DNA from 3 places in the Collimonas sp. NPDC087041 genome. Region 3 is predicted to be linked to each of the others. Evidence: predicted binding sites of a transcription regulator. Region 3 holds the regulator's gene; each other region holds the start of a gene.
What was found. Region 3 encodes sigma-54, which starts transcription at its own class of promoters, with help from an activator protein. Its sites were predicted from a motif close to TGGCANGNAANCTGCTTT; they were not measured.

Region 1 (7,818 bases), on a different contig from region 3:
ATTTCCTGGTCAAATTGCTGGAGAAATCCGGCCTGAACTATAGCGATGTGAATCTGGTCTGGCTGTCGCCAGCCGATGCGCGGGCCGCATTTGAAAAGGGCGCGATCGATGCCTGGGCGATCTGGGAGCCGTATCTGGCTGCAGCGGAGCAAACCTTGTCGGCGCGCATCCTGGCTGACGCCACCGGCGTGGTCAAGAATCGCGCCTATTATTTTTCATCGAAGGACTACGCACGCAACAATGCCGATGTACTCAGTATCACCATCGATGAATTGAACAAGATCGACGTCTGGGGCAGCGCCAACCCCAATGAACTGTCGGCCGAGCTGGCTGCAGTGTGGGGCATCCCGAAGCCGATCGTCGATGTGCTGGTCAAGCGCTCCTCGTTCGGCACCGCGCCGATCACCAAGTCAATCCTGGCTGAACAGCAAGTCATTGCCGATACGTTCTTCGATTTGAAGCTGATTCCGAAGAAGATCGATGTACGGGATGCCGCACCGGCCACGTTAGGCTGAGCTTGCAAAACAGCCCTTGCAAGGAGGGCTGGCAAGTTGTTCGAGCAGACGCGATTTACACCGGCACGTCACCCTCGACCGTGGTGCGATACAGGGTGCGCCGCAGATGCTGCGGCGTAATCGGCGCATAGTGAACCGTGCTGCGGTTGTCCCAGAAAACGATGTCGTGCGCGCGCCATGTGTGGCGATAGACATTTTCCGCTCGGATCGTGTGTTCATGCAGGAATTTCAGCAACGCCGCGCTTTCATCGGCAGGCAAGCCGATGATGTGCGAGGTGAAGCCTTCGCTGACAAATAACGCCTTGCGCCCGCTTTCCGGATGCACCCGCACTACCGGATGATCCACCTCAGGTACTTCGTCGATCTGTTTCTGTGTCAGGTCGGCACGCCACGGCGACAGCTTCTGCAGGCGCCGATAGCGATACACATACGAATGCACCGCACGTCGTTCTTCCAGTGTTTTCTTGACATCGGCGGGTAAGGTTTCATATGCGTTGAACATGTTGGCAAAGCTGGTGTCGCCCTGTTCGGGCGGCAGCTCCTGCGCGTGCAGTAGCGATCCCAGGCTCGGCTTGGGCATGTACGACAGATCCGAGTGCCAATCGGCACCGGCATCCACCAGCCCGATCGGCTGGCCATTTTCGATGACGTTGGAAACGATCAGGACTTCCGGATGGCCTTGCAGGTGGAACCGGTTCAGTACATGCACTTGCAGCGGACCAAAGCGGCGGCTGAACGCCACATGCTGCTGCGGTGTGATGCGTTGGTCGCGGAATATCACCAGGCCGTATTTGACGAACGCCGTGCGGATGCGCGCCAGATCCGTGTCCGACACTGGCTGATTCAGATCAAGGCCGATGATTTCGGCGCCGAGTGGACCATTGACCGGCAGGATGTCGAATGTCTGTCTGGAGATTGCGGAAGAGAGTGCTGCTGGCATGACGGACATGAATGTCTCTGGTATGGGAATCGGCGGCCGCATTGTCTGCGGGAAGATGCGGCGTTAAAACAACATTACAGCCGTTTTGGCATGACATCCGCAAATAATCATTTCTCATATCCTTATGAGTCTCCGGCTGCGCTGAATGCCTTCGTGGCGCGATTTGCCGTCGATATGAATGCCATCAGACAACTACTCATTTCCTGCTAACAATAGATGCCGTGGCTGATAAAAAAATCAGTCTTTGAGCTAAGACAATTCCTATATCTTGTTTTTTTGATTTCTGAAATGATGTCATTTTTAACATTCATTTTTCCTGTTTGCTGGAGATTATTCCGTGCAAACGGCGCCTGGAAAATCAGGCGCGCCCAGGAAAATTGATGCGTTTTAATCGAGATCATCCCTTGAGAACCGGCGAGGGTAAAGGAAATCCCATGACAAGACTCACGACATCCAGATTTCACCGCATCGGAGCCGACCTATATCAGTATGGTCGCATTACCTTTGATCACCTCATCATTTGTGCACTAGTCGCAGTGGTCGGCATCGGTGTTTTTTCAGGAATGAGGAAATTGACACGCGATCCGGCTTATATCAGGAGCGGGGTGGTGCGCGCCAGGGGCAACAGATCGCCGGTGATCGGTGTCGACCACACGGAAGAACAGGATGCGCCGCTCCGGATCAAGAGCAAATGGCCTGAGGAATCTGATAAATAATTTTTGGCAACAAGTAGCAAGAAGGAAAAGTATCTTGAGTATAGGAAGCAGGCGTTTTCTCACTACGGCGCGGCGGGAACTGGTGAGGTTGTTCAGTCTTAAGGACGACAAGGCAGACGATCAGGAAATCGATCAGGCTTTGCGCGCCGGTATTGAAATGAAGGGCACCAATCTGTGGGTGCTGATGTTCGCGATTTTCATCGCATCGATCGGTTTGAACGTCAATTCCACCGCCGTAATTATCGGCGCGATGCTGATTTCACCGCTGATGGGACCGATCATGGGGATCGGCTATGGCGTTGGCGTGTACGACTTTGATCTGATCAGGACGGCGCTGAAGAATCTCGGCATCGCAGTGTTGATCAGTTTGTTGACATCTGTCGTCTACTTTTTAATCACGCCGTTGACGGAAGCGCAGTCAGAGCTGCTGGCGCGGACCACGCCCACTATCTGGGATGTCCTGATCGCCTTGTTCGGCGGTCTGGCGGGAATTGTCGGCGCCACCCGTAAAGAAAAATCCAACCTGATTCCGGGCGTGGCGATTGCCACGGCATTGATGCCGCCGCTGTGTACCGCCGGCTATGGCATTGCCAACGGCAACTGGGCCTATTTTGGCGGTGCGTTCTACCTGTTTACCATCAATAGTGTGTTCATCGCCTTGTCGTCGGCTTTGGTGATCCGGTTTTTCCATGTCAGGGAAAAGCATTTCGTCGACGCGAAAACCAGCGGACGGGTAAAAAGATATGCGTTGGTGGTTGCGTTGCTGACCGGGGTGCCGAGTGTGTACCTGGCTTACGTCTTGGTCCAGGATGAGGTGTTCAAATCGAAGGCGGCGCAATTCGTTGCGCACGAAGTCGCTTCCGACAAAACCTACGTCACGCAATCGCGCATCGATCCCAAATCGAAAGTGATTGAACTGACCGTCATGGGCGATTTTCTGTCGCAAGGCAGGCTTGCCGCGATTGCCGGGCGCTTGCCTGGCGCCGGCTTGTCTGCCGCCAAACTCAAGGTACACCAGCAGGCCGACCAGCAAAAAATTGATGTCAGCACGCTAAAGAGTGGAGTGTTGAGCGATCTCTACACAATTAGCCAGCAATCCCTTGAAAGCAAAGAGAAAAAAATCCAGGAGCTGCAAAGCGCGCTGAATTCACGCGAGGAACTGCAAGTGCAATTCAGGAGAGTGCCGGACGAACTACATGCGATTTTTCCTCAAGTGACGGAAGTCTGGCTGTCTGAAGCACTGGACTGGACCCAGGGGACGGGTCTCAAGGATAGCCCTGTGGTGGTGCTGAACGTCAAGGTAGCCAAGGCGTTGTCGGCTGAAGACAGAAGCCGAATAGAAAACTGGCTCGGCGCCCGCATCAGGACCAAGACGATCAAACTGGTTGTCGAAACGGCGCCGGCCGAAGCCGGCACGCCATCAAAAAAACTGACATCCGACCGGCAAGCCGGTAAAGCCCTGCGTCGAGGATGAGCTGGTTTCAGTCGAGCGATGAAGCCGGGCCGAAGAATTCGAAACGGCTTTGCGCTGGCGGCACGCCGATCTCGCCCAGATAGCGTTTGATGGCTTTCATGAACGGTTTCGGCCCGACGAAGTAGGCATCAACGTCGGTCGACTCCGGCATCCAGCGGCGCAACTGCTCGCGGTTGATCTGGCCGACGGCATGCGGCGGCTGGTCTTGTTCACGTTGCTGTTCATAGCAAAAGAAACGCTTCAGTTGTGGATGCCGTTGCGCCAGTTCGTCGATTTTTCGGCGGAACGCATGGGTTCCGCCATGGCGCGCGGCGTGGATGAAGTGCACCGGCCGGCTGCCGCGCAGTGCTTCTTCCAGCATGGCCACCATTGGCGTGATGCCGACTCCGCCGCTGATCAGCACCAGCGGCTTGTCGCTGGCAGTCAGCGTGAATTCGCCTGAAGGCGGAAACAACTCAATGACCGAATTTTCGTTGACCTGATGATGCAGGTGGTTCGATACCAGGCCGCCGATTTCGCGCTTGACGCTGATACGATACTGGCGCGCATTGGCCGCCGCCGACAGCGAATACTGGCGACGCATTTCGACGCCGTCGACGAAGACGCGCAAGCCGATGTATTGACCAGGCTGGAACGCCAATAATGGCTTGCCATCTTCCGGTTCGAGGTAGAACGAGGTGATCTCGTCGCTTTCCTGCACCTTGCGCGCCACCACGAAATTGCGGGAGCCGCGCCAGCCGCCGGCGGCAGTCGCCTTGTCATCGTAGATTTTTGCTTCAACGCCGATCAGGATGTCCGCCAGTTGCTGGTATGCCTCGCCCCAGGCTTCAATGACCTGGTCGGTGGCGATGTCGGCGCCGAGCACTTCGCGGATTGCGCGCAACAGACAGTCGCCGACCATCGGATAATGTTCCGGCAGGATCTGCAGCGCGACGTGCTTGTTGACGATGGTCGACACCAGGCCGCCCAATTGGTCGAGGCGATCGATATGGCGGGCGTACATCAGGATGCCGGCGGCCAGGGCGCGCGGCTGCTCACCGCTGCCTTGATGCGCCTTGTTGAACAAGGGCAGCACCTGCGGATAGTCGCGCAGCAGCATTTGATAAAAATGCGTGGTCAGCGCTTCGCCGCCGCTTTCCAGCAGCGGGACAGTGGATTTGACGATGGTACGTTGCGCGTCGGAGATCATATGGGCACCTTTATGGAGTGGTTGATGGACAAATCGAGAGTCAAAAATTGTGTCTCGTCATGTTCAGTTATTCAATATCTGTGCCAGGAGTAAAATCCTTTATAATCAACGCTTTATAAATTAATGAAGTCAAATTGACGCAAGTCATATTGACTTCAATAGAGTCGATATGACTTCAAAAATATTGCTTGATGCGTTGATTCCGCTGGTCGCCGATCTATCCCGTGAAATCAGCGACGGCGAGCGTTACCGGCGTTTGCTGGATGCCATGCGCACGTTGTTTCCCTGCGATGCGGCGGCCTTGCTGCGGCTGGAAGGCGATGTACTGGTGCCGCTGGCTACCGATGGTTTGAGTAGCGATACGCTGGGACGTCGTTTTCGGGTTGAAGAGCATCCGCGCTTCGCCGCCTTGTTGGCCGGTTCCGCACCGACCAGGTTTCCGGCCGACTCGCCGTTGCCCGATCCCTATGATGGCTTGGTGGAAGCGCACTCCGGCCTGCTGGAAGTACATGATTGCATGGGTTGCCCGGTCACTATTGCCGGCCGTCCCTGGGGCTTGCTGACCCTCGATGCGTTAGGCCCGAATCGTTTCGATCTTGTCGAAATGGCGTCGCTGCAGGCGTTTTCCAGCCTCGCCGCGGCAACCGTCAACGTGGTCGAGCGCATCAGTTTACTGGCCGAAACCGGCGAACAGGAAAGGCAGCGCGCCGAGGCCTATCAGCTTGCCGCCAGCCAGAGCCGGCGCGAGTTGATCGGTCAAAGCGTCGCCCACAAGCGTCTGTTGCAGGAAATCCGGCTGGCTGGTCCGAGCGACATGACGGTCCTGATTAGCGGCGAAACCGGGGTCGGCAAGGAGCTGGTTGCCAATGCCATCCATGCGGCATCGACGCGCGCGCATAAGCCGATCATCAGCCTCAACTGTGCGGCGTTGCCGGAAACCCTGGTCGAGAGCGAATTGTTCGGCCATGTGCGTGGCGCTTTCTCCGGCGCCATCAGTGATAGGCGCGGCAAGTTCGAGATGGCGCATGGCGGCACGCTGTTTCTGGATGAAGTCGGGGAACTGTCGCTATCGGTCCAGGCCAAGCTGTTGCGGGTCTTGCAAAGCGGGCAATTGCAGCGCGTCGGCTCGGACGAGGAGCGCGTGGTCAACGTGCGGGTAATTGCCGCGACCAATCGTGACTTGAACGAAGAAGTGCGGTTTGGACGTTACCGCGCCGATTTTTACCATCGGCTCAGCGTCTATCCGATTGCGGTGCCGCCGCTGCGTGAAAGAGGTCACGATGCATTGCTGCTGAGTGGTTTCTTCCTTGAGGAAAATCGCGCGCGGCTGGGCTTGCTCAGCCTGCGGCTGGCGAGTGACGCGCAAGAGGCGTTGCTGGCTTACACCTGGCCCGGCAATATCCGGGAGCTGGAGCATCTGATCGGACGTAGCGCCTTGCGTGCGTTGGCGCGGCATCCGGAACGGCCGCGCATCCTGACCTTGCGCGCCGCCGATCTCGACCTGCGCCATGAGGCGGCGCTGCTGTTGCCTGTGGATGCCGAGGCCGAACCGGCAGTGGACGGCGGCTTGCGCGAAGCGGTGAGTGCCTTTGAACGACGTTTGATCAGTCAAAGCCTGGCGCGCAACGGCAACAACCTGGCCTCTGCTGCGCGTGAACTGGGCGTTGATCGCGCCAATCTGAACCGCATGGCAAAACGTCTCGGATTGAAGTGACGCCGATGCGGAGTGTGCCGCCATGCGCCATCCCGCACTTGCCGTACAAGTCAACGTGTTGCGGTTGGCGCGACAAATCCAGTCTCGCCCGGCCCGGGCGGCGCCGGCTTCCGGCCGAACACCAGGCTTTGCGGTTGCTGCTGGACGTCCGACAGCACGTGATCCAGCGTATGCGAGCTGCGCGAAAAATCGGTGATCATGCCGCGCAGCGGCGGCAGCGTATCCTTCAGGTCCTGGCTGGCTTGGCTGAGATCGTCTGCGGTTTGGCCAATGCGATCGAGCGTGCCAACCCGGCTGCGGATTTCCTGCGTCAGGCCGTTCAGGTTCGCCAGCAGCGGATCGACGCGCGCCAGGGCCTTGTCGGCGTGGGCGCTGATGCCAGGTAGCGTCTTCAGCGTCGGTTGTAGTTCGGCGGCGAGGTCGGCGATGCGGCCCGATGCTGTCTTGAGATTGCTGATGGTCGCCGATAACTCTGCCAGGTTGTCGTCATCGAGCAGTTTGTTCAAGCGCTTTGCCGCCTGGCCGGTGTCGCGCAACAGTTCCTGGCCTGAATTGCCGACCTGGTCAAAAAACGAGGGGCGCATTTCGATGCGGCCGATTTCGTCGGGATTGAGCGCCAGTTTTTCCGGTTTGCTGCCATCGTCGTCCAACTGCACGAAGGAAAGCCCGGTAATGCCGAGATAGCTCAGTTGCGCATAGGTGCCTTGATTGATGGGCGTGCCTTTATCGACGCTGATCTTGACCAGGATCAGGTGCGGATCGGTCGGCGAAAACTGGATATCCTTGACCTTGCCGACATCAACGCCGCGCAGCCGCACCGGCGCGTTGCGGTTCAAGCCGGAGACGGGCGTCCGTGACAGCAGCAGGTAATCCTGCTGGTCGACGGCATTGCCGTTAAGCCGGATAGCAACGAATATCAATCCGATGCAGAGCAGCACCAGGAACAGGCCGGCGGACAGGGCGTGGGAGCGGTTTTCCATTGACTACCTCCTTGTGTCTTACGCGGCATGCAGGCCGACGCCCATCTTGTCGCGGAAATCCTTGACGTTTTCCTGTTCACAGCGCTTGATGTGGCCGAGGAAGAAATTCTGCACGAACGGATCGGGATGCTGCACGATGTCCCATAGCGGGCCGACCGTCAGCAACTGCTGGTTGGCGAGGACGGCAACCCGGTCGGACAGGGCTAGCAGGGTGTCGACATCATGGGTCACCATCACCACGGTGAGGTTCAGCGCGCGCCGCAGCGATTCGATCAGTTGCACGAAGCCGT
Region 2 (7,818 bases), on a different contig from region 3:
GACTATGAAATCTGGTATCCGCAATGGCAGGGTTACCAGGACTTTTATCAGGTCGACATCCCGCTCGCCACCAGGAAGATAACCTGGCAGCGCCTGCTCGATCCCCAGGAACCGATGTTCGGCGCGCTGGCGATGGTCGGCGAGCAGGCGGTCGGCATGGTGCACTGGATCTTCCATCGCTCCTGCTGGACGGTGGAAAATTCCTGCTATCTGCAAGACCTGTACGTCGACGCCGGCCAGCGCGGCCTGGGCCTTGGACGCCTGCTGATCGAGCACGTGTGCGCACAGGCCAAGGCCGCCGGCAGCACACGCGTGCATTGGCTGACGCACGAAACCAACAGCACCGCGATGCAACTCTACGACCGCATCGCGCAACGGCCGGGATTCGTGCAATATCGCAAACAACTCGACTAGTTCGTCAACGCCATCCAACCTGATCATGCAAAGTACAACCATGCCACAACAATCCACCACAGCCGACACCGGCCGTCCGTTACCCGACTGGAAGCCGGCGCCGCTGCCGCAACCCGTTCCGCTGCAAGGCGACAGCATTCGCCTGTTGCCGGTCGATCCCGCGCGCGATGCATCGGACCTGTACGAGGCTGAACATGCCGCCGACGCCGATCCGACCCAATGGGATTACCTGGCGGTAGGGCCTTTCGACAATCCGCAGGATTTCAGCGCCTGGCTCAAGAACTGCGCCACCAGCCGCGATCCGCTGTTCTTCACCGTCGTCGACCAGCACAGCGGCAAGCCGACCGGCGTGTTGAGCTACCTGGCGATCACGCCGGAGCACGGCTCGATCGAAATCGGCCATATCTGGTTCAGCGCGCGCATGCAACGCACACGCCAGGCCACCGAAGCGATCTACCTGCTGGCGCGGCATGCCTTCGACGATCTCGGCTATCGCCGCCTGGAATGGAAATGCAATTCGCTCAACCTGCGCTCACAAAAGGCGGCGCTGCGCTTCGGCTTCACTCCCGAAGGCCTGTTCCGGCAACATCGCGTGTTCAAGGGCAAGAACCGCGACACTGCCTGGTTTTCGATGCTCGATAGCGAATGGCCGGCACAACGGGCCGTCTTCGAAGCTTGGCTGCACGCCGACAATTTCGACAGCGCCGGCAAGCAGAAAAAATCGCTGCAACAAATCCGCGCCGAACAGGCCTGATTTCTACGGCGTCACGGCCAGGCGGAAAATTGCTTAAACCGCCGGGCCGGTTCATAATTTGCATGTCAGGGCGGAACGCATCGGTTATCATTTTTCGTATTTGTCGAGGGTAGAGCAATCCGCCACGCAACGGCGGCCGTGGAACTCCGTCCCACCATACCTTTTCACTCCCAGAGGACGATCATGAACAAACCCAACTTCTTCGACGACATTCAAGCCAAGATCAACCAGGCGATCGAAAACTCGCCAGCCAAGGACATCGAAAAAAACGTCAAGGCCATGCTGGGCCAGGGCTTCTCCAAACTGGACCTGGTCACACGCGAGGAATTCGATGTGCAGGCGCAAGTGCTGGCGACTACCCGCGCCAAGCTGGAAGCACTGGAAGCACGCGTCACAGAACTTGAAGCACAACTGAAACGCCCTTGATTCCGCCAAGCCGGTGACGCTAGCGGTATTGAAAAGTCGGGCGCTGGCAGGCATGCAGGCGCCCGAAGTCACAGTAGAAGTCCATCTGGCCAATGGTCTGCCCTCCTTCACCATCGTCGGCCTGCCCGAAACCGAGGTCAAGGAATCCAAGGACCGGGTCCGCGCAGCGTTGCAGAACGCGCGCTTCGAATTCCCCTCACGTCGTATCACCGTTAATTTAGCGCCGGCCGACCTGCCCAAGGAATCCGGCCGCTTCGACCTGCCCATCGCACTCGGCATCCTGGCAGCATCGGGACAGATGCCGGCGGACGAACTCGACGCCTACGAATTTGCCGGCGAACTGTCGCTGTCGGGTGAGCTGAGGCCGATTCGCGGCGCCCTTGCCATGACGTTTGCCATGACGTCGGATAAGCGCAATGCCGACGCCTCCTCCAAGACCGGCAATAGCGCTTCATCTGCATCGCCACGTGCCTTCATCCTGCCGCACGCCAATGCAGATGAGGCGGCACTGGTGTCGGACGCACATATTCTTCCAGCCGAATCGCTGTTGCAGGTATGCGCGCACTTTTCCTCCAGACAGGCCGAAACCAGGCTCCAGCGTCATATTCCACAAGCCCAATCGAAACCACGCAGCCATCCCGATTTCAGCGATGTAAAAGGCCAGCTGCAAGCGAAACGCGCATTGGAAGTGGCTGCGGCCGGCAACCACAGCGTCTTGCTGATCGGCCCACCAGGCACCGGAAAATCGATGCTGGCGTTGCGTTTCCCGGGCATCCTGCCGCCGATGAGCGATCTGGAAGCGCTGGAGTCGGCGGCGGTGCAATCGTTGACCAAGGGCTTTTCCGGCGATGCATGGAAAATCCGTCCTTACCGCGCGCCGCATCACACTGCATCCGCGGTGGCGCTGGTTGGCGGCGGCAGCCCACCGCGTCCCGGCGAGATTTCGCTGGCGCACCGAGGCGTTTTATTCCTTGATGAATTGCCGGAATTCGATCGCCGTGTCCTCGAAGTATTGCGCGAACCGCTCGAATCGGGTCACATCACGATTTCAAGGGCGGCACGTCAGGCGGACTTTCCGGCACGCTTTCAATTGATCGCGGCGATGAATCCCTGCCCTTGCGGCTATCTGGGCCACGCCACCAAGGAATGCCGCTGCACCCCGGACGGCATCGCTCGCTACCAGAACAAAATCTCCGGGCCGCTGCTGGATCGGATCGACATGCAAATCCAGGTGCCGGCGCTGCCCCACGAGCAATTGCTGCAGCAAGCCGATGGCGAACCGTCGGCGCTGATTGCGGCCCGCGTCGAGCAGGTGCACGCGCTTCAGCTATCGCGCCAGGGCAAACAGAACCAGGCCTTGTCGACCGCTGAAATCGATCATTTCTGCAAACCCGACAGCGCCGGTGAAAAGATATTGCGCAACGCCATGACGCATCTGCACTGGTCGGCGCGCGGCTATCATCGCGCGCTAAAGGTGGCGCGCACCATCGCCGATCTGGCCGGCGCCGACAACATTGCCGCGGCGCACGTGGCGGAAGCGATACAGTATCGGCGCGCGTTGCGCGATACCTAGCGCCTGTCGGCTTGCGGGAAGATTAAAGACCATTACCGCAACACAGCGAAAACGGTTAATTCCGCGCAATTTTTCAGATTTAAGTTTGTTTTAATTTTAATATCCTATTCTGTAGTTGTGAGCTGAGCCAGCTTATTTGTTGCCATACCGACCTGTTTTTTTTGTGGAGGATGCATCATGAACAAGCACAGTCTTTTTGCGCTATCGGTGTTGGTTGCCGCCACCACTGCTTTCTCCGTCAATGCCGCGCAAGCGCAGAATACGCGCACTGCCGCCGCTGCTGCCGGCTACCTGTCGGGCGGCATCGGACAAGACGACGCGGCCAACATGCAGCGAGAAGCAAAAAATTATCCGTTGGAGCTTGAATTTGTCGTCAAGGCAACACCCAAAGATGAATTTACTGCCGACGTCCATGTGAAAATCAACGACGCTCACAGTCAGACCGTTCTCGATGCGGTATCCAAGGGCCCGTTCTTCCTGGCGCAATTGCCTCCCGGGCACTATCGCATCGAAGCCATCAAGAATGGACAATCGAAAACCCGCGATGTCGCCATCACCACGGGATCACATCAGCACATCATGTTTGAATGGATTGAGTAAGCGCCTTCAAGCCTGACGCTGCCGCCGAACAGTCTCCCTGGCGGCACTTGGCGATATACAAATATTGAGTAAGCTTTTAGTAAAAATGCATTGCCTTCATCATTATTTAATACGTGACAAACATATCGTGTGGCGTACTATGTAACGAAACGGTGCATCAATTCTTTTGTCAGTGAAATATGTCTGTCCAAACGGGAACATATCTATCGGAAAAGGAGCTAAAAAATAATATTTTCACCAGCTGGCTTGAAAACTGCTTACTCAATCATTACCTTCTGTCTTAATTACCGGGAGCGCATATGAACCTGATTTATAACAGTGACCAATACAGCGTCGTCGAATTTGGTGCCGATGAACAACGTGAAGCTTTGCGTTTCGGTGGCTATGAAATCGTCGATAAATCGTTCAAGCGCGAGATTTTTATTGCTGGTGCATTGGCGGAGTTTTTCCGTAAAGGGGTCGAAGACCTGATCGCAACAGAGCCGAGCATCGAAGACATTGATGCTTTCCTGGGCAATTACGACTCGATGATGAGCCAGCCCGTTACCTTACAGTAAGCCGGACAGATTCAGATCAACCCAGTTTCCAACCCGCCCGCCTTGCATCGGAAGCAAGCGGGTGGCTTGGGGCTGCTTTTGTATTGCCAGGTTCCCGACAGCCGTTAAACTAGCGAACCTGGCACACAGCAACGCGCCGATCGGCAAATAGCCGGCAGGCGTCCTGTAGCGTGCCCCACCCTCATCCTCACGTTTCATGTTCGCCAACTCCAGTCCCATCCACAGTGCGCAAACCGGCGTCCACGACCAGCTTGCGGCAACCGTCGCCAAGCACGCAGCACACAAATTCCAGAAACCTGTCAGCAGCTATAACCAGGCGGCATTCGACGCCAGCATCGCCGCCTGGCATGCTGCCGGCAGCATGCCATTGATCCTGGATGCGGGTTGCGGGGTCGGCTTGTCGACCATGCATCTGGCGGCGCAATATCCGGATCATTTCGTGATCGGCGTCGACCAGTCGGCGGACCGGGTTGGCCGCAATACGCTGTGGTCCGGCAATGCGCCGCAGCCGCAAAACCTTATCCGGATCCGCGCCGATCTGGTGGATTACTGGCGCTTGTTGTTGGCGGCGCAGATTTATCCGGTGCGCCATTACCTGCTCTACCCGAATCCGTGGCCAAAGATCGGCCAGTTGAGCCGGCGCTGGCACGGCCATCCGGTGTTTCCGGATATCGTCGCGCTGGGCGGCATTCTCGAATGCCGCAGCAATTGGCAGATCTATGTGGAGGAATGCGCCAGCGCGCTGACGCAGTTGAGCGGCATCGACGTCGGCTGCGAGCCATACCAGACGGCAGCGCCGATTACGCCGTTCGAGAGCAAATATCTGGCTTCGGGACATCAATTGTGGCGTTGCCAGGTACAGCTCGGCAAACCCGGAGAGAACTAGGACCGGAGCACCGCGCCGCGCGATATCCGATCCTGTGCAAAAGCGGAAGCCAGGACGGCTTCCGCTGAAGGGTGTAGCGCTTAAATTTCGACTTTGGTACCGAGCTCAACCACGCGATTGACCGGGATGTGGAAAAAGTCGGATGGTTTGGCGGCATTCTGATACATCCACGCAAACAGTTTTTCCCGCCACAAGTGCATGCCCGGAATCTTGCTCGGGATCACCGTGTCGCGCGCCAGGAAGAACGAAGTATCCATCACGTCGAACTCCAGGCCGAACTGCGCAGTGGTCAGCGCCATCACGGTCTGCACGTCCGGCGCTTCCTTGAAGCCGAACGCGGCGCGCAGCACATAAACGTCCTTGCCCAGTTCGCGCAAGGTCAGGCGCTTGCTGTCTTCGACGAAAGGTACGTCCCAGATACTGATTTTCAGGAAGAACACGCGCTTGTGCAGGATGCGGTTGTGCTTCAGGTTGTGCAGCATCGCCACCGGTACTGTGTCGACATTGCCGGTCATGAACACGGCAGTGCCTTCGACCCGATGCGGTGGATGCGCCAGCAAGCCTTCGACGAACGGCTCCAGCGGAATCCCTTCATCCTTGCTGCGTTCACGCAGCAGCATGCGGCCTGCGTACCATGTCATCAACAGGAAGAAAGCGAAGCCGCCGAGCAGCAACGGGAACCAGCCGCCGTCGACAATCTTCAACAGGTTGGCGGCGAAGAATGCAAAGTCGACCACGAAGAAAGCACTGATGACCAGCGCCACCAGGAAAGGATTCCATTTCCAGACGGTGCGCATGACGACTGCCGCCAACACCGTAGTGATCAGCATGGTGGTGGTCACCGCGACACCGTACGCAGCGGCCAGGTTGTCGGATTTCTTGAAGGCCAACACCACTGCAACCACCAGGATCAGCAGCATCCAGTTGATCATCGGGATATAGATCTGGCCGCGTTCATCTTCCGAGGTGTGCAGGATACGCATGCGCGGCACGAAGCCCAGCAGGATAGCCTGGCTGGTCAGCGAGAACGCGCCGGAGATCACCGCTTGCGACGCAATCACGGTGGCGGCGGTCGCCAGGATCACCATCGGCATCAGCAATGCATCCGGCACCATCAGATAGAACGGGTTCTGGATCGCGCTTGGGTTGACCAGCAGGTTGGCGCCCTGGCCGAAATAATTCAGCAACAGGCATGGCATGACGGTGTACAGCCAGGCAAATCGGATAGGACGGATGCCGAAGTGGCCCATGTCGGCATACAGGGCTTCGGCCCCGGTCAGCACCAGCACTACCGAACCCAGCACCACGAACGCTTGCAGCGCATGCGCCTGCATGAACGCGTAGGCATAGTAGGGATTGATCGCGGCCAGGATCTGCGGCGCCTTGATCACATTGAAGACGCCGAGCAGGCCAAGCGATACGAACCAGATGAACATGACCGGACCGAACAGCTTGCCGACCACGGTGGTGCCGTGCTTCTGGATCAGGAACAAGCCGATCAGGATGACCAGCGATAACGGCAGCACGTAGCGGGTAAGCCCCGGCGTGGCGATTTCCAGCCCCTCCACCGCCGACAACACCGAGATGGCCGGAGTGATCACGACGTCGCCGTAGAACATGCAGGCGCCGAATACGCCCAGCATCATCAATATCTTGGCGCGCCGCGAGCCGTGCTGAGCGGTGCGCAGCGACAACGCCATCAATGCCAGCACGCCACCTTCGCCGTTATTGTCGGCGCGCATCACGAACAATACGTACTTCAGCGACACCACGATCGTGATCGCCCAGAACAGCATCGAGATAATCCCCAGCACGCCATCCGGTGTAAACGGGATGCCATGCTCGGTACTGAAACATTCTTTCAACGAGTACAGCGGACTGGTGCCGATATCGCCGAACACGATTCCCAGTGCGGCCAGCGTGACGATGTGCAGACGGGATGACTTGAATCCGGCGCTGTTACCGCTGGTTTGCGTATTGCTCATGGTTTCTCTCATCTTGTTGGTAAGGGCAGGTCCGGCATCCAGGAATGCGTGAACCACTTACTTCTCATTATTGCTTTTTAAAAAACTTTTTGACGCATTGCACAAGGTGGCGGATTTTACTATCGAACCCCGGCCGGGAACTAATTTGCGATGTCAGTGCCGTTGTGAAAATACATCGCCGCATTGCTGAATTTGTGCTTATCTGATTTCCCTTACCGGCCAATCCGCATAAGACAAATCTGATTAATCATGAAAACAATGACGAAAAATTAATAACAAAATATTCTCATTCTGCCTGCCCGTCAAAACCTACTCGCTTTTCAGGGCGAGAGCTCTTTCATAAAGGGCATTCTTCTTTTGACCGGTAATTTGCGCCGCCAAGGCAGAAGCTTGCTTGATTGACAATTCGGCCAGCAGAATCTTCAATACCCGCTCTCCTTCCGCACTATCGTCGAGTGCAACCGGCGCCGCCTCGACCAACAACACGAATTCGCCCTTTTGCCGATTGGCGTCGGCCGCCAGCCACGCCGGAGCGTCGCCCAATGCGCAGCGATGCACGCTTTCAAACAGTTTGGTGAGTTCGCGCGCCAGCACCACCTGGCGCTCGGGGCCGAAGGCCAGCA
Region 3 (7,818 bases):
GCATCGCCCATGTCCAGCAAGGCGTGCATGACAAACACTCGGCATTCATCCAATTGCTGACGCAACTGCAGCTCGACGCCGATGCCTGCGGCTTCATCGGCGACGATGTGATCGACCTGCCGATCCTGTCGCAGGTCGGCTTTGCAGTGAGCGTGCCCAACGGCCATCGCGAAGTCAGGGCGCGCGTCCACTACGTCACTCAAACCGCCGGTGGCCAAGGCGCAGCGCGTGAAGTGTGCGATCTCATCATGCAGGCGCAAGACACCTATGAAGCGGCGCTGGCGGCTTATCTGCGCCCCACTCCACAAGGCTCGGCCCCGGCATGAAAAATCTCCGCTCCACTTACCGCTTCCGCTTCATGCTGCTGCTGGTTCTGTTCGTGATACTGGCGCTGGGCAGTTTCTGGCTGGTGCAGGTGATGCACAGGGATACCGATGAACTGCTGCCCAAGCCAACGCGCGTGGAGCCGGATTATTACGTGGAGACGTTCAACTACGTGCAGATGTCTCCCACCGGGCAGCCGCGCTACAACATCTCCGGCGACCTGCTGACGCACAATCCGGTCGACGATTCATTCGACATCCAGAAACCAATCGTGCACAGCCTGGATAAGGAAAAGCCGCCGATGAACCTGCGCGCCGACCGCGGCAAGGTTGAAGACGACAACAGCAAGGTTCACCTGTATGGCGATGTCAACGCCGATCGCCCGAAGACGGCGATGGCCGACAATTTCCACTTGAAATCGGAATACCTGTTGTTGCTGCCGGACGACGATGTCATGCAAACCGATCTGCCGGCAGAAATCACGCTGGGGCAATCGAAACTGAACGGCACCGGCATGTATTTTAATAATTCCACGCGCGTGCTGAAAATGTTCAGCAAGGTGCACGGCGTCTTTCCGCCAAAGCCGCATTAAGCGCAAGCCACACAATTTATGTATGCGGTTCCATCCTTTACCCAGGATTTTTCATGAAACGACTATTTTTGCTTTCTCTGTTGCTGCTTAGCGCCGTGGGCATTGCCCATGCGGAAAAAGCCGACTCCGACAAACCGACGCTGATCGACTCCGACCAGCTCACGTATGACGATGTCAAGCAGGTCAACGTCGCCACCGGCAACGTGGTGCTGACGCGCGGCACGCTGCTGATGAAGGCTGACCGCGTCGTGGTGACCACCGATCCGGCCGGCTACCAGTACGCCGTCTTGTACGCTGATCCAGGCAAGCTCGCCACGTTCAAGCAAAAACGCGACGGTGGCCCGGACCTGTGGATCGACGGCCATGCCGAACGCATCGAATACGATGGCAAGACTGAAGTCACCAAGCTGTTTTCGAAAGCGCAGATGCGCCGCCTGCAGGGCGACAAGCCGACCGATGAAGTCAACGGCGAATTCATCTCCTACGACAGCCGCACCGAATTCTATTCGGTCAACAATACCGTCAATGGCAATAGCCAACCGGGCGCCGGCCGCATCCGCGCGGTGATCCAGCCACGTCCGAAGGTTGCCCAATGAGCGCCACGCCCGGGACACCTGGGACCCCTAGCAACCTGATCGTTAAAGGTCTGCAGAAGAGCTACGGTGCGCGTCAGGTCGTGCATGACGTTTCACTCAACGTCCAGTGCGGCGAAGTGGTCGGTTTGCTGGGGCCGAACGGCGCCGGCAAAACCACGTCGTTCTACATGATCGTCGGCCTGGTGCCATCGGATGGCGGCGAGATCGATCTCGACGGCGTCGACATTTCGCGCCTGCCGATCCATCGCCGCGCCGTGCTTGGTTTGTCCTACCTGCCGCAGGAAGCATCGGTGTTCCGCAAGCTGACGGTGGAAGACAATATCCGCGCTGTGCTGGAGCTGCAGCAGCCTAACGGCAAGCCGCTCACCAAGGCAGAAATCGACGAACAGTTGCAGAAGCTGTTGCATGAATTGCAGATTGAAAAACTGCGCGAGAGCCAGGCGCTATCGCTCTCCGGCGGTGAACGCCGGCGTGTTGAGATCGCCCGGGCGCTGGCGACCAATCCCCGCTTCGTGCTGCTGGATGAACCATTCGCCGGGATCGATCCGATCGCCGTCATCGAAATCCAGCGCATCGTACGCTTCCTGAAAGAGCGCGGCATCGGCGTACTGATCACCGACCACAATGTGCGTGAAACGCTGGGCATTTGCGACCGCGCCTATATCATCAACCAGGGCAGCGTATTGGCCAGCGGCAGTCCGGACGACATCATTGCCGACGAATCGGTACGACGCGTATATCTGGGCGAGCATTTCCGCATGTAGACACGCCGGTTGCAGCGTAATCGTGCCGCGCTAAGGCATAGCTTGAATTCTGCTTGTTATTTTCTGAATAAATTATCCGTTGTCCAATGCGCCGTGGACAGATTGACGTGCTGTGCTGTTGCAGCCGTCAAGTTCAGTCCCGCAGTTAAGAATAGAAGTGAATTGTCCGCACGAGAGCCATGAAACAATCACTCCAGCTACGCACCTCGCAGCATCTTGCGCTGACGCCTCAATTGCAGCAGTCGATCCGGCTATTGCAATTGTCCACGCTCGAACTGCATCAGGAGCTGGAACAAATACTCTCCGACAATCCACTGCTGGAACGGGTCGACGACCCGCTCGACAACTCCGTGCGTCTACTCGCCGACGGCGCCATCAGCGGCTCGACCTCGACCATGGATGCGCCGGTCGGCGACAGTGAAGTGAGCAGCTCACCGACTGAAGTCGAAGCCAGTTTCGATACCCCTGCGGCCAGCGACAACGCGCCCGAAAGCAGCGAGGGCGAATGGAGTTTCGACGATGTCGCCCGTAACGCCAAAACCCCGGACGATGAAGACGCAAGGCCACAGCTAGAAGCGCACGAATCGACTTTGCGCGAGCACCTGCAACAGCAGATGCGTGAAACCGTCCACGATCTGCGCGATCGGGCGCTGGTCGAACTGGTGATCGATGCGCTGGACGACAACGGCTACCTGGAAGAGTCGCTGGAGGAAATCCATGAGCGCCTGCCGGCCGAGCTGGAGATTGACGTCGAGGAACTATCGACGGCGCTGAGCATGGTGCAAAGCTTCGATCCGGCCGGCGTCGGCGCACGCAATGCGTCCGAATGCCTGACCTTGCAAATCAATCGCTTTGTCAAAGTGCCATTTGTCACGCGTCGCCTGGCATTGGCGATTGTGCAAGATCACCTGATGCTTTTTGCGCAACGCGATTTCAATAAGATTAAGAAAGCGCTTGAATGTGATGACGAGGACCTGCGCGAAGCGCAGACCGTCATCAAGCAATGCAATCCTCACCCCGGCGCGCCGTTCGCCGCCAACACCTCCGACTACGTAGTGCCGGACGTCATCGTCAGGCGCTCAAAGCAAGGCTGGCAGGTCATGTTGAACAATGACGTCATGCCTAGACTGCGCGTAAATGCTCTATATGCCAACATTTTGCGGCAAAGCAAAGGGGAAGGCGCACTGACTTCTCAGCTGCAGGAAGCCAAGTGGCTGATCAAGAATATGCGGCAGCGTTTCGACACTATCCTGCGAGTGGCGCAGGCAATTGTCGAGCGCCAGCGGAACTTCTTTTCACACGGCGCGGTCGCAATGAGGCCGCTTGTGTTGCGTGAAATAGCTGATACACTGGGTCTACACGAGAGCACTATTTCTCGTGTAACCACTCAGAAATACATGCTCACTCCCCACGGGATGTTTGAACTGAAGTATTTCTTCGGCAGCCATGTTGCTACTGAGGCAGGTGGAGAGGCTTCCTCAACAGCGATACGGGCACTCATTAAACAACTGATAGGAGCAGAAGATTCAAAAAATCCTTTCTCTGACAGCAAGATTGCCGACATGCTTGCGGAACAAGGTATGGTGGTCGCCCGCCGCACCGTCGCAAAATATCGCGAAGCACTAAAGATTCCGTCTGTTAATTTACGCAAGGCCTTGTAGTTTTTTGTGGTTTGATTGTAGAGCTTACCCTTGCTGTGTTCAGACAAAGCGGGTTTTACCGATTCTTGCCAGAGCAGTCCGCTCTTGATTGCTCGCCTAAAGATTCAACGCAACCTGTTCAGAACCGCCAGCAATATTCTTCATAGGAGCGCTGTATGAACTTCACCATCAGTGGGCATCACCTCGAATTAACCCCTGCCATTCGCGAATACGTACAAAGCAAGCTGGAACGTATCAAACGTCACTTCGACCAGGTCATCGATATCAGCGTGATTCTGACCGTCGACAAAATCACTGAAAAAGAAAAGCGCCAAAAAGCGGAAATCAATCTGCGCGTAAAAGGAAAGGACCTGCATGCTGAAAGCATCGCTCACGACCTGTATGCCGCCATTGATGCACTGATCGACAAGCTCGATCGCCAGGTGATCAAATACAAGGACAAGATGCAGGATCATCAGCATGATTCCATCAAGCATGTCCCGGAAGACCTACCCGCCGCGACCTGAACCGGCCGTCAATCGAACTCCGGCGTACGAGCTCAGTAGCTCGCGCCAATGAATGAACAAGGGCGCAGTCAATGCGCCCTTAGTTATTTTTACGGGCGACACTGCAGCCCGAATTACTTGCCTGCCGATGATCGCGCCGCCGTGCGGCACGGCCCCGCAAAAGCAGCGATTATTTCAACGCACCGAATACCTTGCCGATGATCGCGCTGCCGGCGCCGACCGGATCCTGGCGAATCGCTTTCTCTTCTTCACCGATGATGGTGTACAAGCCATCCAGCGCGCGCTGGGTCACATAACCTTCCACCGTGCTTTGCTGGGCCGGCACCATGCCGGTCTTGCCGACTTGTCCCATGATCGCGTTATATTGCGCCGACAGGCCGTTACGATCGGTCACGCCTTTGACGATAGGCAGGAATTTCTGGCCCAATTCGGCCGAGGTTTTCTGCTTGAAAAAATCGGTCACGGAAGTATCGCCGCCTGTCAGGATGTTTTTTGCATCCGTCACCGACATCGATTTGACCGCATTCATCAACAGCGGCTTGGCCAGCGGCACAGCCGATTCTGCAGCGTGATTCATCGACACCACCAGATCATCCAGCTGCTGGCCCTTGCCAGTCATTTTCAGTATTGGCTGCGCCTTCTCAAGTATACCCGGCAAGCCGATTTTCACTTTGTCGTTATTCAGGAAGCCGTTTGTCACGCCCAGCTTGGAGACGGCAACGTCCGCTCCTTTTTGCAACGCGGCTTTCAGGCCGCTGCTGGCGTCCTGGTTGCTCAGGTCGCTCAACGATAGAGCCAGCGCGGCAGTTGCCGACAAGGCCAGAGTCAATGTCACTGCTGTTTGGTATACGCGACGCATAATTGATCCTTGATAAAGTTAAGTAGATAACAACCAAGTCTAACCCAAGCTGCTGCGATGATGCGTTTGGCTTCAGTGCAACCTTTACAGATGCCCTTCGTCCACCAGAAACAGGCGCCTATGTTCACGTATCGCATAGCGATCGGTCATGCCGGCGATGTAGTCGGCAACCTGGCGCGCCTGTTGCTGCGGACTGTGCTGGCCATCGGCCGGCAATTGATAGTCCGGCGGCAGTAATGCGGGTTCATCGGTAAAACATTCATACAATTCCACCACGATGCGGCGCGCCTTGCTGGTCATCCGATTGACCAGATAGTGCCGATACAGGTTTTCGCGCAAGAAGCGCTTGAGAACGGCAGCCTGCTGCGCCATGCCGTCGGAAAATGCGATCAGCGGCGGCGCATTGCGCACATCGTCCAGCGTCTGCACCTTCGCGTCCTGGATTCGCTCCTGCGATGTCTGGATCAGGTCGGTGATCAACGCATTGATCATGCGCCGCACCGTTTCATTGATCGCACGCCGCCCCGTCAATCCAGGAAAAATCCGCTCTACTTCGCGGCTGTGCAACGCGTAGAAATCGATCTGGTTCATCTGCTCCAGTGTCAATAAACCCGAGCGCAAGCCGTCGTCGACATCATGATTGTTGTAAGCGATCTCATCGGCCAGGTTGGCCACTTGCGCTTCCAGCGCCGGCTGCTTGCGGTCGATGAAACGCTGACCTATATCGCCGAGCTTGCGGGCATTCGCCAGCGAGCAATGCTTGAGGATGCCCTCGCGGGTTTCAAACATCAGATTCAAGCCGTCAAACGCGCCGTAGCGCTGTTCCAGCTGATCCACCACGCGCAGGCTTTGCAGGTTGTGCTCGAAGCCGCCATGCGGCTCCATGCAGGCATTCAGCGCATCCTGGCCGGCATGGCCAAACGGCGTGTGACCGAGATCGTGGGCCAGCGAAATCGCTTCCACCAGGTCTTCATTCAGTTGCAGGTTACGCGCAATCGAGCGCGCAATCTGGGCTACTTCAATACTGTGGGTCAGGCGCGTGCGGAACAGGTCGCCTTCATGATTGACGAACACCTGGGTCTTGTACTCCAACCGGCGGAAAGCGGTGGAATGGACGATGCGATCGCGGTCGCGCTGGAACTCGGTGCGGGCGCTGGGAGGCGCTTCGTCAAACAAGCGTCCTCGCGACTGCGCAGAATGTGCGGCATACGTGGCGAGAGACGCTTCCGGGTTCATCGCGGCATGTCTCCCGAAGCCAGTTGCTGGATGGTCGCCAGCAGCGCATCCTGCGGCGCAGCGCTGATCAGAGAGCCGCCCAGGGGTTTCATCAGGATGAACCTGATCTGCCCGTCTTCGTTCTTCTTATCGACCTGCATCAACTCCAGCCAGCGCTGCACGCCAAGATTCGGCGCCTCGGTCGGCAAACCGGCGGCGCGCACCAGCGCGCACAGGCGTTCCTTGTCGACTGCAGTGATGTGGCCCAGACGATGCGACAGATCGGCGGCCATGACCATGCCGCAACCGACCGCTTCGCCATGCAGCCACTTGCCGTAACCCAGGCCGGACTCGATCGCGTGGCCAAAGGTATGGCCGAAATTCAGGATCGCGCGCAAACCGCCTTCGCGCTCATCCTGCCGCACCACGTCGGCTTTCAGTTCGCATGAGCGACGGATCGCATACGCCAGAGCTGCGTTATCACGCGCCATCAATTTATCGATATTGTCTTCAATCCATTTGAAGAATGCGGCGTCGATTACCGCGCCATATTTGATGACCTCGGCCAGGCCGGCCGACAATTCGCGATCCGGCAGCGTATGCAGCGTCAGCGTGTCGGCGATCACCGCCTGCGGCTGATAAAACGCGCCGATCATGTTCTTGCCGAGCGGATGATTGATGCCGGTCTTGCCGCCCACCGACGAATCGACTTGCGCCAGCAGCGTGGTGGGAATTTGCACAAACGGAATGCCGCGCATGTAAGCGGAAGCGGCAAACCCGGTGAGATCACCGATCACGCCGCCGCCAAGAGCAATCAGCGTGGTCTTGCGGTCGCATTTGGCAGCCAGGAGGCGATCGAATATCTGCATCAGGCTGGCCCAGTTCTTTTCTTCCTCACCATCCGGCAGGATGATCTCGAGCACGCTCTTGCCGGCTTCCTGCAAGGTCTGCGTCACGCGCTGCAGGTACAGCGGCGCCACGGTGGTATTGGTCACCACGGCGACCTGCCGTCCACTGATCAGGCGCGCGATACGCTCGCGATCGCCCAGCAGCGACGAGCCGATCTCGATCGGATAGCTACGCTCTCCCAACTCTACCTGCAGGCTGATGGTTGGGACTTGGTTCGAAGAAGAAACCGGTTGATTCATAGGAAAATTCGGTGAATTAGTAGTGGTACCGCTCGCCTGCCTGCCGATAAATTGCGCAGTATCTGCTTCAGCGTCAGGATCGTCAGGCAGCAGGTCAAGCTGGCTCAGGATGCTATGCACCAGGAATTGTACGTTAGGTCGCCCGGTGTCGAT

Region 1: the regulator sigma-54 is predicted to act here: its motif matches at 4,903-4,920, upstream of hmpA (NO-inducible flavohemoprotein).
Region 2: the regulator sigma-54 is predicted to act here: its motif matches at 4,010-4,027, upstream of ACIPF8_RS14955 (DUF3567 domain-containing protein).

Annotation. Positions count from the first base shown of each region.
Region 1 is NZ_JBIUZX010000001.1:646,185-654,002, forward strand. It holds gene ACIPF8_RS02965 (sulfonate ABC transporter substrate-binding protein) at 1-515, shown strand, start outside; gene ACIPF8_RS02970 (TauD/TfdA dioxygenase family protein) at 571-1,455, opposite strand; gene ACIPF8_RS02975 (hypothetical protein) at 1,890-2,171, shown strand; gene ACIPF8_RS02980 (DUF389 domain-containing protein) at 2,206-3,645, shown strand; gene hmpA (NO-inducible flavohemoprotein) at 3,653-4,834, opposite strand; gene norR (nitric oxide reductase transcriptional regulator NorR) at 5,004-6,548, shown strand; gene ACIPF8_RS02995 (MlaD family protein) at 6,599-7,528, opposite strand; gene ACIPF8_RS03000 (ABC transporter ATP-binding protein) at 7,547-7,818, opposite strand, start outside.
Region 2 is NZ_JBIUZX010000007.1:190,689-198,506, forward strand. It holds gene ACIPF8_RS14930 (GNAT family N-acetyltransferase) at 1-414, shown strand, start outside; gene ACIPF8_RS14935 (GNAT family N-acetyltransferase) at 455-1,168, shown strand; gene ACIPF8_RS14940 (accessory factor UbiK family protein) at 1,352-1,594, shown strand; gene ACIPF8_RS14945 (YifB family Mg chelatase-like AAA ATPase) at 1,608-3,167, shown strand; gene ACIPF8_RS14950 (carboxypeptidase regulatory-like domain-containing protein) at 3,345-3,767, shown strand; gene ACIPF8_RS14955 (DUF3567 domain-containing protein) at 4,067-4,324, shown strand; gene ACIPF8_RS14960 (tRNA (guanine(46)-N(7))-methyltransferase TrmB) at 4,521-5,210, shown strand; gene ACIPF8_RS14965 (potassium transporter Kup) at 5,291-7,207, opposite strand; gene rsmI (16S rRNA (cytidine(1402)-2'-O)-methyltransferase) at 7,505-7,818, opposite strand, start outside.
Region 3 is NZ_JBIUZX010000002.1:241,055-248,872, forward strand. It holds gene ACIPF8_RS04185 (KdsC family phosphatase) at 1-326, shown strand, start outside; gene lptC (LPS export ABC transporter periplasmic protein LptC) at 323-916, shown strand; gene lptA (lipopolysaccharide transport periplasmic protein LptA) at 970-1,512, shown strand; gene lptB (LPS export ABC transporter ATP-binding protein) at 1,509-2,276, shown strand; gene ACIPF8_RS04205 (RNA polymerase factor sigma-54) at 2,456-3,937, shown strand; gene hpf (ribosome hibernation-promoting factor, HPF/YfiA family) at 4,093-4,443, shown strand; gene ACIPF8_RS04215 (DUF4197 domain-containing protein) at 4,613-5,302, opposite strand; gene ACIPF8_RS04220 (deoxyguanosinetriphosphate triphosphohydrolase) at 5,387-6,538, opposite strand; gene aroKB (bifunctional shikimate kinase/3-dehydroquinate synthase AroKB) at 6,535-7,818, opposite strand, start outside.